Regions from separate parts of the Mycolicibacterium grossiae genome, predicted to be linked through region 1. Evidence: predicted binding sites of a transcription regulator. Region 1 holds the regulator's gene; each other region holds the start of a gene.
The links. The regulator LexA, encoded in region 1, represses DNA repair genes until DNA is damaged. The targets are predictions, from matches to a motif close to CGAACANNTGTTCG.

Region 1 (4,400 bases):
CGGGCGACGCCACCTCGGAAATCGACGCCGCCCGGCGCGCGGCGGGCGGCCCGCTGGGCCCGCTCGGTGCAGCGCAGGGTCCGGCCGAACCGGTCGCCGGGGACGGCCTGGTGCAGACCTTCGACGGCGGGAAGATCTTCTACAGCCCGGCCACGGGCGCCAACGTGCTCACCGGCCAGGTGCTCGCGAAGTACGAGAGCGTCGGCGGACCCGGCGGTGACCTCGGCTTCCCGAAGGCCAACGAGGCCGACGGGGGACTGGCGCCGGCGAGCCGGTTCGCGGCCTTCACCGCCGCCGACGAGCCGGTCATCTTCTGGACACCCGACTTCGGCGCCGTGATCGTCCGTGGGGCGATGAACGCCGCCTGGTCGACGCTCGGCGGCGCCACCGGCACGCTCGGTGCGCCGACCGCCGATCAGACCGAGAGCGACGACGTCGTCACGCAGAAGTTCGCGAACGGCGCCATCTCCTGGAACCGCTCGACCAAGGCCTTCAGCACCGAGCCACCGAACCTCGCCGCCGACCTCGCGGGAGTTCGGGTTCCGGGCCAGGACGCGCCGCAGGCGACCCAGGGCGACGACCCGCAGGCGGCCGCGGACGGCCGACCGTGGTACCGCCAGTGGTGGTGGCTGCTGGTGATCGTGCCGGTGGTGCTGCTCGTCGCGGCGGTGGGGGCCGCCGTGGTGCTGCACCGGCGCCGCGCGGACGACCGCCCGCCGCTCGACCGGTTCGACGACTACGACGACTACGACGACGACCAGGACTTCGAGTCCGGACCGGTGCCGGCCGCCGAGTCCCCGGCCGGGACCGACCAGCCACCGTTCGTGCCGTTGAGCGCATGGGCCATGCCCGGTGAGGGCTCCGACGGCCCGGCCGGCGTACCCGCAGCCGGGCCGGCGCCGGCGCCGGGTGCTTCCGCGGTACCGGACATCGGTCCCGAGGCGAACCTCGACGAGGACCAGGACGCGATCGACACCGCACCGACGCGGGTGGTCTCCGAGGACGCCATACCCGGGAACGAGGTGTCCGGAGATGCGGCGTCCCCCGGCGAAGGGTCCGATCGCGGGCCGGCCGATCGCGGGGCGGCCGACGAGCCGGCGACCGCGGCGTTCGACGAGCTGTTCGGCGGCCGTTCGGAGACCGGTCGGCACGCGGGTAGCGACCCGACCGACGGACCCCTGACGCCCGCCGTAGACCGCGAGGACGAGGCTGCCGACGCGTACGGCCTCGGCGATGACTTCGACGATGGCTTCGGTGACGACGTCCATGACGGCGATCCCGCGCGCGACGAGTTCGACGACCCGGTGTTCGAGGACGCGTTCGCCGCGCCGGTGGCAGGAGCGGCGGCCTCGGCAGCGGCCGATCCGGAGCCGTCGAGCGGCCCGCCCAGCGGTCGGCATGCGGCCATCCAGCTCGACGACACCGCACCGAGTCAGACGTCGCTGCGCCTGGCGCAGGGGGACCCGTACACCGCACCGGCGGGCTACCCGATCAAGGCCGACACCAAGACGGGGCTCTACTGGCTGCCCACCAGCGTGCAGTACGACCGCGTGCGTGCCGAGATCTGGTTCGCCAGTGAGGAGTTCGCGCTGACGAACGGCTTCGTCAGGGGCTAGCGCCGTCAGACCTTGCGGATGACGGTGACGACCTTGCCGAGGATCGCGGCGTCGTTGCCCGGGATCGGATCGAACGCCGGGTTGTGCGGCATCAGCCACACCTGGCCGCGCGTGCGCTTGAACGTCTTGACCGTGGCCTCGCCGTCGATCATGGCGGCCACGATGTCGCCGTTGTCCGCGACGTTCTGCTGCCGGACGACCACCCAGTCGCCGTCGCAGATCGCCGCGTCCACCATCGATTCGCCGACGACCTTGAGCAGGAATAGCGAGCCCTCGCCGACCAGTTCGCGGGGCAGCGGAAAGACGTCCTCGACGGCCTCCTCGGCCAGGATGGGACCACCCGCGGCGATTCGACCCAGCACGGGGACGAAGGTGGGCTCGGGAAGGGCGTCGGAGCCGGCGACGTCGGTCGCGACGATCGGCGTGACGGCATCGTCGGCGCCGCGGACGTCCACGGCGCGTGGGCGGTTGGGGTCGCGCCGCAGATAGCCCTTGCGTTCGAGGGTGCGCAGCTGATGGGCCACCGAGGACGTGGACGTGAGTCCCACGGCGTCGCCGATCTCGCGGATGCTCGGCGGATAGCCGCGGGTGGTCACCGAGGTGCGGATGACCTCGAGGATGGTGCGCTGTCGTTCGGTCAGTCCGGCGTCGTTGCCGGCGGGACGACGTGCGTCCGCGCCGTTCGGCGTGTCGCTGCTGTCACTCATGGCGCCGAATGTAGTCCGAGACCGTTCGAGAATCAAACATGTGTTCGACGCGTGTCGCGGTCGCCGGGGCGTGTCGGTGGCCCCGGATATCGTCGGCAACGATTCGATCACGTGTTCTATTCATCGAACACGTGATCGAGTACATTTCGAACACACAGGCGAACGACCGTTTCCGGAAAGACCGGAAACGCCCGAACCGAAAGGCCTCGCGATGACGATCATCACCCGGGACTACCCCACCGAACTGGTCGCCCGTCCGGTGCGTCCGCGTCCCGCGGCCCGCCGGTCGCCGCAGCGCCGTCGGCCGGCCGCCGCACCGCTGCGCTACTCCGGCACCGGTGTCCTGATGTCGCGGGCTTCGCACCGGCGCAAGCCGATCACGCCGGTCACCACGGTGCTGCTGGCGTTGGTCGCGGCGGGAATCACGGTGTGGCTCGGCCTGGTCGCGCAGTTCGGCGCCGCACCGGAGACGCCGGCGCCGGTGCCCGGGGAGCTGGCCGTGGTCCAGGTCCAGACGGGGGAGTCGCTGCAGCAGCTCGCCGCTCGCATCGCGCCCGACGCCCCGGTCGGCCCGACGGTCGAGCGGATCCGCGAACTGAACGAGCTGGACACCGCGGGTGTCGCGGCCGGGCAGACGCTCATCGCCCCGGTCGGCTGACCCGCCGCCATGCGCCGTGAGACACCCTGCCGTCCCTCGGTACGCTCGTATGGGGCCGGAACATTCCGGTCTCATCCCAGCGGCGGCGAAGGAGCGGTGGTGCACTGTCCGTTCTGTCGTCATCCCGATAGCCGGGTCGTCGACTCCCGCGAGGCCGACGAGGGCCAGGCGATCCGCCGGCGTCGGTCGTGCCCGGAATGCGGCAAGCGGTTCACCACGGTGGAGACCGCCGTGCTCGCCGTCGTGAAGCGCAGCGGGGTCACCGAGCCCTTCAGCCGCGAGAAGGTCGTCAAGGGCGTCCGGCGTGCCTGCCAGGGCCGCGACGTCGCCGACGACGCGCTGCACTTGCTGGCGCAGCAGGTGGAGGACGCCGTGCGCGGGCTCGGTTCGCCCGAGGTACCCAGCAACGAAGTCGGTCTGGCGATCCTGGGTCCGCTGCGCGACCTGGACGAGGTCGCCTACCTGCGGTTCGCGTCGGTGTATCGGTCGTTCTCCTCGGCCGAGGACTTCGAGCGCGAGATCGAGGCGCTGCGCACCCACCGCACCACCAAGGCGGCGCCCGCGCGCTGAGGCGCGCGTCAGCCGACCCGCCGGATGCCGTCGTCGACGACGCGTCCGGCGACGCGAACCCAGCCCTGCGGATCCCACCACGTGCGGATCTGAGATCCCCGCCCCTGCGTGATCACCAGATCGCAGGAGAGATGGTCGGTGATCCGCACCGCCGCCGCGCCGGTGGCCTCGTCCTCGACGATGCCGAGGCCGGGGGCGAACATCCGCGACCGTATGGCACCTGCGGCGCGGTCGGTCCACGCCCACACGTAGTGCTCGACGTCGTCGTCGGTGTAGTCGTCGGGGTCGGCTGCCAGCACCGCCTCGGCCGTGCCGAGGTCGTAGAGCGACATCTCGGGCGCCCAGTCCGCACGCGCCCGGATCACCGTGACGTCCCCGTCGGGCAGCTGTTCGCGATCCACGGCGACGACGCCCGCCGGCACCCGGAGCGTCTTGACCGGCGTCCCGCGTCGCGCGAGCCACCAGCCTGCGCCCACGGTGGGGTGTCCGGCGAACGGCAGTTCCGCGGCGGGAGTGAAGATGTGCGCCGTCGCGCTCGAGGCGCCGGGCGCCGGCAGGTCGACGTAGATCGTCTCGCTGTAGCCCAGTTCGGTGGCCAACGTCTGCCGCTCGCGCGGCGCGACGGCGGCCGCATCGACGACGCCGAGGGGATTGCCGTACCGACCCTCGGCGTCGGTGAAGACCCGCAGCACGCTCACGTCGATCGCCATGACGGCATGCTAGTTCGCCGGCGCCGGTGCGGAGGCCGGCTCCGCCCTAGGTGGCGCTGCGTTCGTCGGCGCCCATCGCGTCGAGCACCGCCACCCGGGTGTCGTGCGGCCCGGTGAGGGTCTGTTCGCTCGCTCCGGT
Region 2 (4,400 bases), 780 kb from region 1:
CCAGTTCGAAGTACAGCGGCAGCAGCGTGATGCCCTCGATGCCGCCGAGGACCGCGGGCGACGTGTGGCCGCCCATGCCGTTGCCGGCGTCCACGGCCACCCGCAGCGGGCGGCCGCCGGTCAGACTGACCAGCGAACGCAGGAACTCGCCGTACTCGGTGAGCACGTCGCGGTCGGTGAGGGTGCCGGGTGCGACGTCCGCGGCGGGCACGCCGTCGATGACCTCGCCGCTGATGGTGGCCAGACCGGTCTCCTTGCCGACCGGTTTCGCGCCGGCCCGACACAGCTTGATCCCGTTGTAGGCCGCCGGGTTGTGGCTGGCGGTGAACATCGCGCCGGGGCAGTCCAGCAAGCCCGACGCGAAGTACAGCTGGTCGGTGGAGGCGAGGCCGATGCGCACCACGTCGAGTCCCTGTGCCACCACGCCGTCGGCGAATGCCGCAGCGAGACTGGGGGAACTGGACCGCATGTCGTAGCCGATGACGATCTGGCGGGCGCCCGGTTCCGTTTCGTCGCGGACCAGTCTGGCGAAGGCGCCGCCGACGTCGGCGACGAAGTCCTCGTCGATCTCCTCGCCGACGAGACCTCGCACGTCGTACGCCTTGATCACCCGGTTGACAGCCGCGGCGGGCCGGGACATAGGGCTCCTCGCTCGATACACCGACTCGAACGCCCCCGGGCGGAGGCGCTCCTGACACAAGCCTATCGGCTCCCCCACCGCGGCGCGGGCGGTCCCGCGTGCCGGTTCACGGAGCGATGACGACACGATCCGGCTAACCGCGCAGGAGCTAGTCGCTCGGATCGGGCAGCACCCGCAGGTGGCCGCGCCGGCGGCCGTTGTGCTCGGGCCGGTGCCCGTGCTCGGGCCGGCGCGCGGCCGGCGCCATCACCGCGCCGCCGTGCGCGGCAGGCCCGGGGTCGGAGAACCCCGCCACGACACCGGAGGACGGCATGCCGCCGTCGCGCGCCTCGCGGACGGCATCGGCGAGTGCGACGAGATCGTCGTCGTCGGGGTGGGCGGGCAGCGGCCCGGCGTGCCGGACCAACTCCCACCCGCGCGGCGCGGTGATCCGTCCGGCGTGCAGCACGCACAGATCCCAGGAGTGCGGCTCCGACACGGTGGCCAGCGGACCCACGACTGCCGTCGAGTCCGAGTAGACGAAGGTCAGCGTCGCCACGGCGTAGTGCGGGCACCCTGGCCGGCAGCAGCGACGGGGAACGTTCACGCCCGGAAGGCTATCGCGCGGCGCCGACACTCGGGGACGGACACGCGCAGCCGCGAGGGCGCGTTCCCCAACCGTTACGATCGTCCGATGGCCGCGCAGCGTCGGTGGGCCTCGCGCCGAGGCAGGGGCATGCGTGGTCCCCTGCTACCCGCGACCGTGCCGGGCTGGCGCAGCCGCGCCGAGCGGTTCGACATGGCGGTGCTCGAGGCCTACGAGCCGATCGAACGACAGTGGCAGGAACGGGTGTCGAGCCTGGACGTCGCCGTCGACGAGATTCCGCGGATCGCACCGAAGGATCCGGAGAGCGTGCAGTGGCCACCGGAGGTGGTGGCGGACGGGCCGGTCGCGTTGGCGCGCTTGATACCTGCGGGCGTGGACGTCCGGGGGAATTCGACCCGTGCGCGAATCGTGTTGTTCCGCAAGCCAATCGAGCGCCGGGCCAAGAACACCGACGATCTCGCCGACCTGCTGCACGAGATCCTGGTGGCCCAGGTGGCCACCTATCTCGGGGTGGAGCCCTCGGTCATCGATCCGGACCTGGACGACGACTGAGACCTCGACGTCGAGTCGAGGAAGAGGATCAGATGATGCCGCGCTTGATGCGACGGCGCTCCCGCTCGGAGAGCCCGCCCCAGATGCCGAAGCGCTCATCGTTGGCCAGGGCGTACTCCAGGCACGCGTCGCGCACCTCGCAGCCCTGGCAGATGCGCTTGGCCTCGCGGGTCGAGCCACCCTTCTCGGGGAAGAACGCCTCGGGGTCGGTCTGCGCGCACAGCGCGCGCTCCTGCCACTGATCGTCCTCGTCGTTGGCCGCCTCGAAATCGGCGTGCTCCGGCACCAAGCTCAACTGCGGCCGCCCCGGTGTCGCGAAGGGGGTCGGTGCGGTGTTGGTGTGCGGTGCGCTGCCTACCGAGCCGAGCATCCGACCGTCGTATGCGACCAGTCCGTCGAAATCGACGCGCTCATAGGACATCTTCCGCCTCCTCACATGTCTCGTAGATCGCTCACTGAGGCCCCACCCCTGCCCGTGCGGCCCTATTCATTCGAACAAGTGATCGAATCTCGGTCTGCGACACCGGAACCGGCCGGCCAACCGCGAAATGACACTGATGTGATTAGACACGGGTTAGCTGCACCGGTCAAGCGCTGGAACGGGATTTCATATCATCCCGTGACCAATCTCCGGCGCGTCGGCCGACGGCGTGTCGCTCACACCGGCACCACGGCGCGCGCTGCCTTCGTCGGAAGAGCATAGTGTCGAACCCCGTGAAGGTGACAGTTCTGGTCGGCGGGGTGGGCGGGGCCCGCTTCCTGCTCGGCGTACAGCGGTTGCTGGGCCTGGGCCGCTTCGGCGACGCCCCCGGCACACTGCCCGGCGAACACGAGCTGACCGCGGTGGTCAACGTCGGTGACGACGCCTGGATGCACGGCGTCCGCATCTGCCCGGACCTCGACACGTGCATGTACACCCTGGGCGGCGGCGTCGACCCCGAACGCGGCTGGGGCCACCGCGACGAGACGTGGCACGCCAAGGAGGAGCTCGCCGCCTACGGCGTGCAACCCGACTGGTTCGGCCTCGGCGACCGCGACCTCGCGACCCACCTGGTGCGCAGCCAGATGCTGCGCGCCGGCTACCCGCTGTCGCAGGTGACCGAGGCGCTGTGTGCGCGCTGGCAACCCGGCGCCCGGCTGCTGCCCGCCAGCGACGACCGCAGTGAAACCCACGTCGTGGTCACCGTTCCCGACTCCGATGGCGCCGGCGCGGACGCTGCCGAGGCCGGCGGCGAGCGGCGGGCCATCCACTTCCAGGAGTGGTGGGTGCGCTACCGCGCCCAGATCCCCACCCACGGCTTTGCGTTCGTGGGCGCCGACAAGGCCACCGCGGCCGAGGGCGTCACCGACGCCGTCGCCGGAGCGGACGTCGTGCTGCTGTCGCCGTCGAACCCGGTCGTCAGCATCGGCGCCATCCTCGGCATCGGCGGCATCCGCGCGGCGCTGCGGTCGACGCCGGCGCCGGTCGTCGGGTACTCCCCGATCATCGGCGGTCGCCCGCTGCGGGGCATGGCCGACGAGTGCCTCACCGTGATCGGCGTGCCCACCAGCTCCGAGGCCGTCGGCGCGCACTACGGCGCACGCAGCGGTGTCGGCATCCTCGACGGCTGGCTGATCAGCGAGGGCGACGAGGCCACGATCGAGGGCGTCGACGTCCGCGCGATCCCGCTGCTGATGACCGATCCGGACGCCACCGCCGAGATGGTGCGTAGCGGACTGGAACTCGCCGGCCTCGACGCGGGCCGGCGGTGAGCGCCGACCACGGCTCGGCCGGCGCGGTCGAGATCCTGCCCGTCGGAGGACTTCCCGAGTTCCGTCCCGGCGACGACGTCGCCGCCGCCATCGCGACCGCCGCCCCGTGGCTGCGCGACGCCGACGTCGTCGTCGTGACGAGCAAGGTGCTCTCCAAGAGCGAGGGCCGCATCGTCCCCGCGCCGACCGATCCCGCGGAACGGGACGCGTTGCGCCGCAGACTCATCGACGGCGAAGCGGTACGCGTGCTGGCACGCAAGGGACGCACCCTCATCACCGAGAACGCGATCGGCCTCGTCCAGGCCGCCGCCGGCGTCGACGGTTCCAACGTCGACGCCGCCGAACTCGCGCTGCTGCCGGTGGATCCGGACGGCAGTGCCGCCGCGCTGCGCAGCCGGTTGCACGAGCTGCTGGGCGTCACCGTCGCGGTCGTCGTCACCGACACCATGGGCCGCGCCTGGCGCAACGGTCAGACCGACGTGGCGATCGGATCCGCGGGCATGGCGGTCCTGCACGGCTACCACGGCGAACACGACGGCTACGGCAACGAACTGCTCGTCACCGAGGTGGCCGTGGCCGACGAGGTGGCCGCGGCGGCCGACCTCGTCAAGGGCAAGCTCACCGCCATCCCGGTGGCCGTCGTGCGTGGCCTCTCCCCCGCCGACGACGGGTCCACCGGCCGCTCCCTGGTGCGCGCGGGCGAGGAGGACCTGTTCTGGCTCGGCACCGAGGAGGCGCTCGCGCTGGGTCGCCGCCAGGCGCAGCTGATGCGGCGGTCGGTGCGCCGCTTCTCCGCCGAGCCCGTCGACCCCGCGCTCGTGGAGGCCGCGGTCGGTGACGCGCTCACCGCGCCCGCGCCACACCACACCC
Region 3 (4,400 bases), 1.1 Mb from region 1:
TTCACCAACCCGTTGCCGCCGAACACGCCGGACTTCGTCGCCGGCATCGCGGTGTTCGGCAATCCGTCCGCGAAGCTCGGGCTGCCGCTCACCACCAGCCCGGTGTGGGGCGGTCGGTCCATCGACCTGTGCAACCCCGGTGACCCGGTGTGCCAGACCGACGGCGAGAACGTTGCCGCACATCGCGCCTACGCCGGCGGACCCACCGACCAGGCTGCCGGCTTCATCGCCGGGCTGCTGTAGGTCTCCCAGGTCCTTCTCAGGAACCGACGGTGACGTCAACGCGCTCCGCTAGCATCGGTGCCGTGCTCCGCCGCCACGTCGCCGCCACGTTCGTGATCGCGCTCGTCGCGAGCGCCCTCCTCCTCGTGCCCACCATCGCGTCGCCCTCGCTCGCGCCCGTCGCCTCCGCGGCCTGTCCCGCCGTCGAGGTGATCTTCGCGCGCGGCCGCATCGAGCCGGTGGGCGCCGGACAGATCGGCAACGCCTTCGTCGGCGCGCTGCGCAAGAAGACGAGCAAGAACGTCAACCTGTATGCGGTGCGCTACCCCGCCGACAACCAGATCGACGTCGGCGCCAACGACATGAGCCAGCGCGTGCAGGACACCATGTCCAATTGCCCGGACACCCGCATCGTGCTCGGCGGCTACTCGCTGGGCGCCGCCGTCACCGACGTCGCGCTGGCCCTGCCCTTCCCGTTCTTCGGCTTCGACAAGCCGATGCCGCCCGAGGCCGAACAGCACATCGCCGCGGTGGCCCTGTTCGGCAACGGCAGCGCCTGGATTGGGCCCATCACCAACTTCAACCCGGTCTACCGCGAGCGCACGATCGAGCTGTGTCACGGCGCCGACCCGATCTGCAACCCCGCCGATCCGGACACCTGGCGCAACAACTGGCCGGATCATCTGGCGCCCGCGTACATCGAAGCCGGCATGGTGAATCAGGCGGCCGACTTCGTCGCCGGACGCGTCTAGAACGGCGGTATCTGGGCGCGGAGGTAGTGCTCGGCCCAGGGGGTGTTGCGTCGGCGTTCGTCGGCGATGCGTTGGTGTCGGGTTTGGGTGCGGGTGTGGGTGCGGCGGGGCATGGTGAGGCCGGCGGTGTGCTTGGCCGGTGGGGTGCCTTTCGTGGTGAGGGGTGCGGCCGGTGTGGTGAGGTCGGCGAAGAGGTGGCGGCTGCCGGGGTGGGTGGTGGCGGTCAGGCCGGTGGGGTCGGTCCAGGTGGCGGTGCCGTCGGGGTCCAGGCGGTAGGACCAGCCGGGCCAGAAGGTCTTGAGTAGGTGGTGTTCGGTGCACAGGCAGGCCAGGTTGGCCGCCGCGGTCGGTCCGTGGGGCCAGGCGATGACGTGGTCGATCTCGCAGGCGGTGGCTGGGCGGGCGCAGCCGGGGGCTCGGCAGGTCAGGTCGCGGGCACGGATGAACGCGGCCAGTGCGTGTGAGGGCCGGTAGCGCGGTTCGGGTGGGCCTTGCGCGGGGTAGGTCAGCGGGGTGGCCGTGGCGTGCTTTGCCAGGCGGGCGATGACCGGTCCGGGCAGCACCGGCCCGCCCAGGATGATTCCCGGTGAGGCGGGAGTGTGTTGGCCGGGATCGGCGCTCACCTCGGCGATGACACCGTCGAGGGTGTAGCTGCTCAATGGTTTCGACAGCATCGGCGGGGTCGGGCCGCTGAGGCCGCGCCGCTGGGTGGTCAGGTCCCCGGTGGGCACCGGTGCGGGCTCGGGGTGGGGTGTCGGTGCGGGCGTGGGTGTGGGTTCCGGCGTGCGCGGGGTGTCGTCGAGGGCGTCGGCGTGGGCGATGACGTGGATGACCACCCCACCACCGGCGGGCCGGGTGGCGGCCGCGCAGTCGGGGTGCTCGCACAGGCAGGGCAACCGGTCCCACCCGAACCCCAACGCCCCCAGCGCCGCGCCACGCCGCTGATCCAGCGTGCGGGGATCGCGCGGGCACACCGTGCGCGCCAGCCGATCCACCCGCGCATCGAACGCCGCCCCGTCAGCGGCGTCGACGGTCGCGTCCACGTAGGCCACCCCGTTGGCGGTGTCGGTGTACACGCTCACCCGGGTGCCGCGGGCGGCGTCCTGGGTCCGCCGCACCGCATACGGATCGTGACGCAACACCAGGGCATCGATGTCGCGCTCGGTCTGCTCCACCGACGTCGCGCCCCACCCGGCCACCTCGGCGGCCAACTCCGCGTCGATGGCCCGCACCGCCGCCGCGTCGGTCACCAACGCCGTGCGCGTGCAGATCGCCCGCACCAACGGATAAGAGATCGAACCCTCGGCGAACAGTGCCCCCACCTTCGGCAGCCGCTCCCGCAACGTCACCGCCGTGGTCAAAAAGCCGCTGGCCCGCCCCGCAGTCAGGCACTGAGCCGCGCCGATCTGCGCGCACACCGACGACCAGTTGTCACACCGCCACTGCTCGCGTGCCGCCGACCCCGACACCGCATACGCCCGATCGAGCAGATCGGCCATCGACGACAACCGCGCCGCACACACCGCGTTCTCCAACCGCGCCTGCGCCCGCAACCGCTCCCCCACACCCCGGGCAACGGCCACCTCAGCCACCAACGCATCGAACACATATTCGAATCTATGGCGCAGAAGCCGTCACCACCGCCCCCGAACACCCCGCCTGGGGATGAACGCACCACTGTGCACAACCCCTGCACCAACACCTAAAAACGTCAGTGCCCGGTGGTATGCCGCTAGCGCTCCACCTCGTCCGCGGTCCGCAGATCCCGCGTCACCGCGATGCGCGCGCCGAGTTCCTCGTCGGGCGGGTAGTCCACGCCGACCAGCGTCAGGCCCCGCGCCGGGGCAACCGCGAAGGCACTCGACCGCGCCGTCGCGCCGAGGAAGCCGGCGCAGCGCTCCGGCGGCATGCGTCCCGCACCGACGGCCAGGACGGCACCGACCAGCGATCGCACCATCGACCAGCAGAACGCATCGGCCGTGACGTACGCGGTCAGCATGTCGCCGTCGCGCACCCAGTCGAAGCGCTGCAGATCGCGAATCGTGGTCGCGCCGGCACGCGGGCGGCAGAATGCCGCGAAGTCGTTGAGCCCGACCAGAACCGACGCCGCCGCCTGCATCGCGGCCACGTCCAGCGGCCGGTTCGACGGCGCGACGAAGCGCGCCAGAGCGGGTTCGACGCCGTAGGGCGCCGTGGACAGCCGGTATTCGTAGTGCCGGCGCAACGCCGAGAAGCGGGCATCGAAGCCGTCGGGCGCGCGGACGACGTCGCGGATCCGGACGTCCGGAGTGAGCAGCTTCGCCAATCGCCGCACCAGCGGCCGGAATTCGGGTTCGCCTGCGCGTCGGGTGCGGGGGTAGGCCAGCGGGATAGCGTCGGCGGGGACATCGACGTGCGCGACCTGACCGGTGGCGTGCACGCCGGTGTCGGTGCGACCCGCCGCGCGCGTGACGATCGGCGTGCGGAAGATCGTCGACAGCGCGTCGTCGATCACGCCGGCGACGGTGCGCTGCCCGGCCTGGGTCGCCCAGCCGGCGAAGTCGGTGCCGTCGTAGGCGACGTCGAGGCGCAGACGGACCAGGGCGAGCGGAGCGACGGGAGCGTGATCCGGGGCGAGCGGAGCGACGGGAGCGTGATCCGGAGCGTCAGGAGAACGAACGAACCCGCCACCGGAATCGATGGCGGGTTCGTCCATGGCGTGACTACTTGGCGTCGTCGGCCTTGTCGGCGTCCTCGGCGGCCGCCTCATCGGCGTCCGCGTCGGCCGGCACCTCGGCCTCGGTGGCCTCGGCTTCGGTAGCGGCATCAGTGGATTCGGCCTCAGTCGATGCAGCCGTGGCGTCCTCGACCGACTCGCTCTCCGTCGGGCCCTCGGCGGCCTCCGGCTCGACCGATGCCTGCGGCGCCGCGGCGGCGACGACCGGCTGCTCGGTCTTCTGCGAGCCGCCCACGCGGCGGGCACGCTCGGCCTCCGAGGTGACGGTCTTCTCCCGGACCAGCTCGATGACCGCCATGGGTGCGTTGTCGCCCTTGCGGTTCTCGACCTTGATGATCCGGGTGTAGCCGCCGTTGCGGTCGGCGAAGAACGGACCGATCTCGGCGAACAGCACGTGCACGACGTCCTTGTCGCGGATCTTCTTCATCACCTCACGCCGGTTGTGCAGCGTGCCCTTCTTGGCGTGGGTGATGAGCTTCTCCGCGTAGGGCCGCAGTGCCCGCGCCTTCGGCTCGGTCGTCTTGATGCGGCCGTGCTCGAACAGCGACGTGGCCAGGTTGGCCAGCAGCGCCTTCTGGTGCGACGACGACCCGCCGAGACGGGCGCCCTTGGTGGGCTTGGGCATTGCGACTATCTCCTTTGGAAGGGGCCGACCCCCGTACTAGGTAGGGCCGGGACGGAAGCTCTTAGAGCTGTTCGGTTTCGCGCCT

Region 2: a site for LexA is predicted at 2,271-2,284, ahead of cofD (2-phospho-L-lactate transferase). Genes of this name have one in related genera too.
Region 3: a site for LexA is predicted at 2,575-2,588, ahead of FZ046_RS11685 (HNH endonuclease signature motif containing protein). Genes of this name have one in related genera too.

The regions. Positions count from the first base shown of each region.
Region 1 covers NZ_CP043474.1:3,537,937-3,542,336, forward strand. Annotated here, with positions in the region: gene FZ046_RS17040 (LGFP repeat-containing protein) at 1-1,616, shown strand, start outside; gene lexA (transcriptional repressor LexA) at 1,622-2,323, opposite strand; gene FZ046_RS17050 (LysM peptidoglycan-binding domain-containing protein) at 2,535-2,981, shown strand; gene nrdR (transcriptional regulator NrdR) at 3,081-3,551, shown strand; gene FZ046_RS17060 (PhzF family protein) at 3,560-4,261, opposite strand; gene FZ046_RS17065 (alpha/beta fold hydrolase) at 4,308-4,400, opposite strand, start outside.
Region 2 covers NZ_CP043474.1:2,756,827-2,761,226, reverse strand. Annotated here, with positions in the region: gene FZ046_RS13215 (phosphomannomutase/phosphoglucomutase) at 1-640, opposite strand, end outside; gene FZ046_RS13210 (DUF3499 domain-containing protein) at 789-1,226, opposite strand; gene FZ046_RS13205 (metallopeptidase family protein) at 1,356-1,778, shown strand; gene FZ046_RS13200 (WhiB family transcriptional regulator) at 1,807-2,199, opposite strand; gene cofD (2-phospho-L-lactate transferase) at 2,493-3,530, shown strand; gene FZ046_RS13185 (coenzyme F420-0:L-glutamate ligase) at 3,527-4,400, shown strand, end outside.
Region 3 covers NZ_CP043474.1:2,445,417-2,449,816, reverse strand. Annotated here, with positions in the region: gene FZ046_RS11695 (cutinase family protein) at 1-243, shown strand, start outside; gene FZ046_RS11690 (cutinase family protein) at 306-974, shown strand; gene FZ046_RS11685 (HNH endonuclease signature motif containing protein) at 971-2,566, opposite strand; gene truA (tRNA pseudouridine(38-40) synthase TruA) at 2,707-3,669, opposite strand; gene rplQ (50S ribosomal protein L17) at 3,677-4,315, opposite strand; gene FZ046_RS11670 (DNA-directed RNA polymerase subunit alpha) at 4,399-4,400, opposite strand, start outside.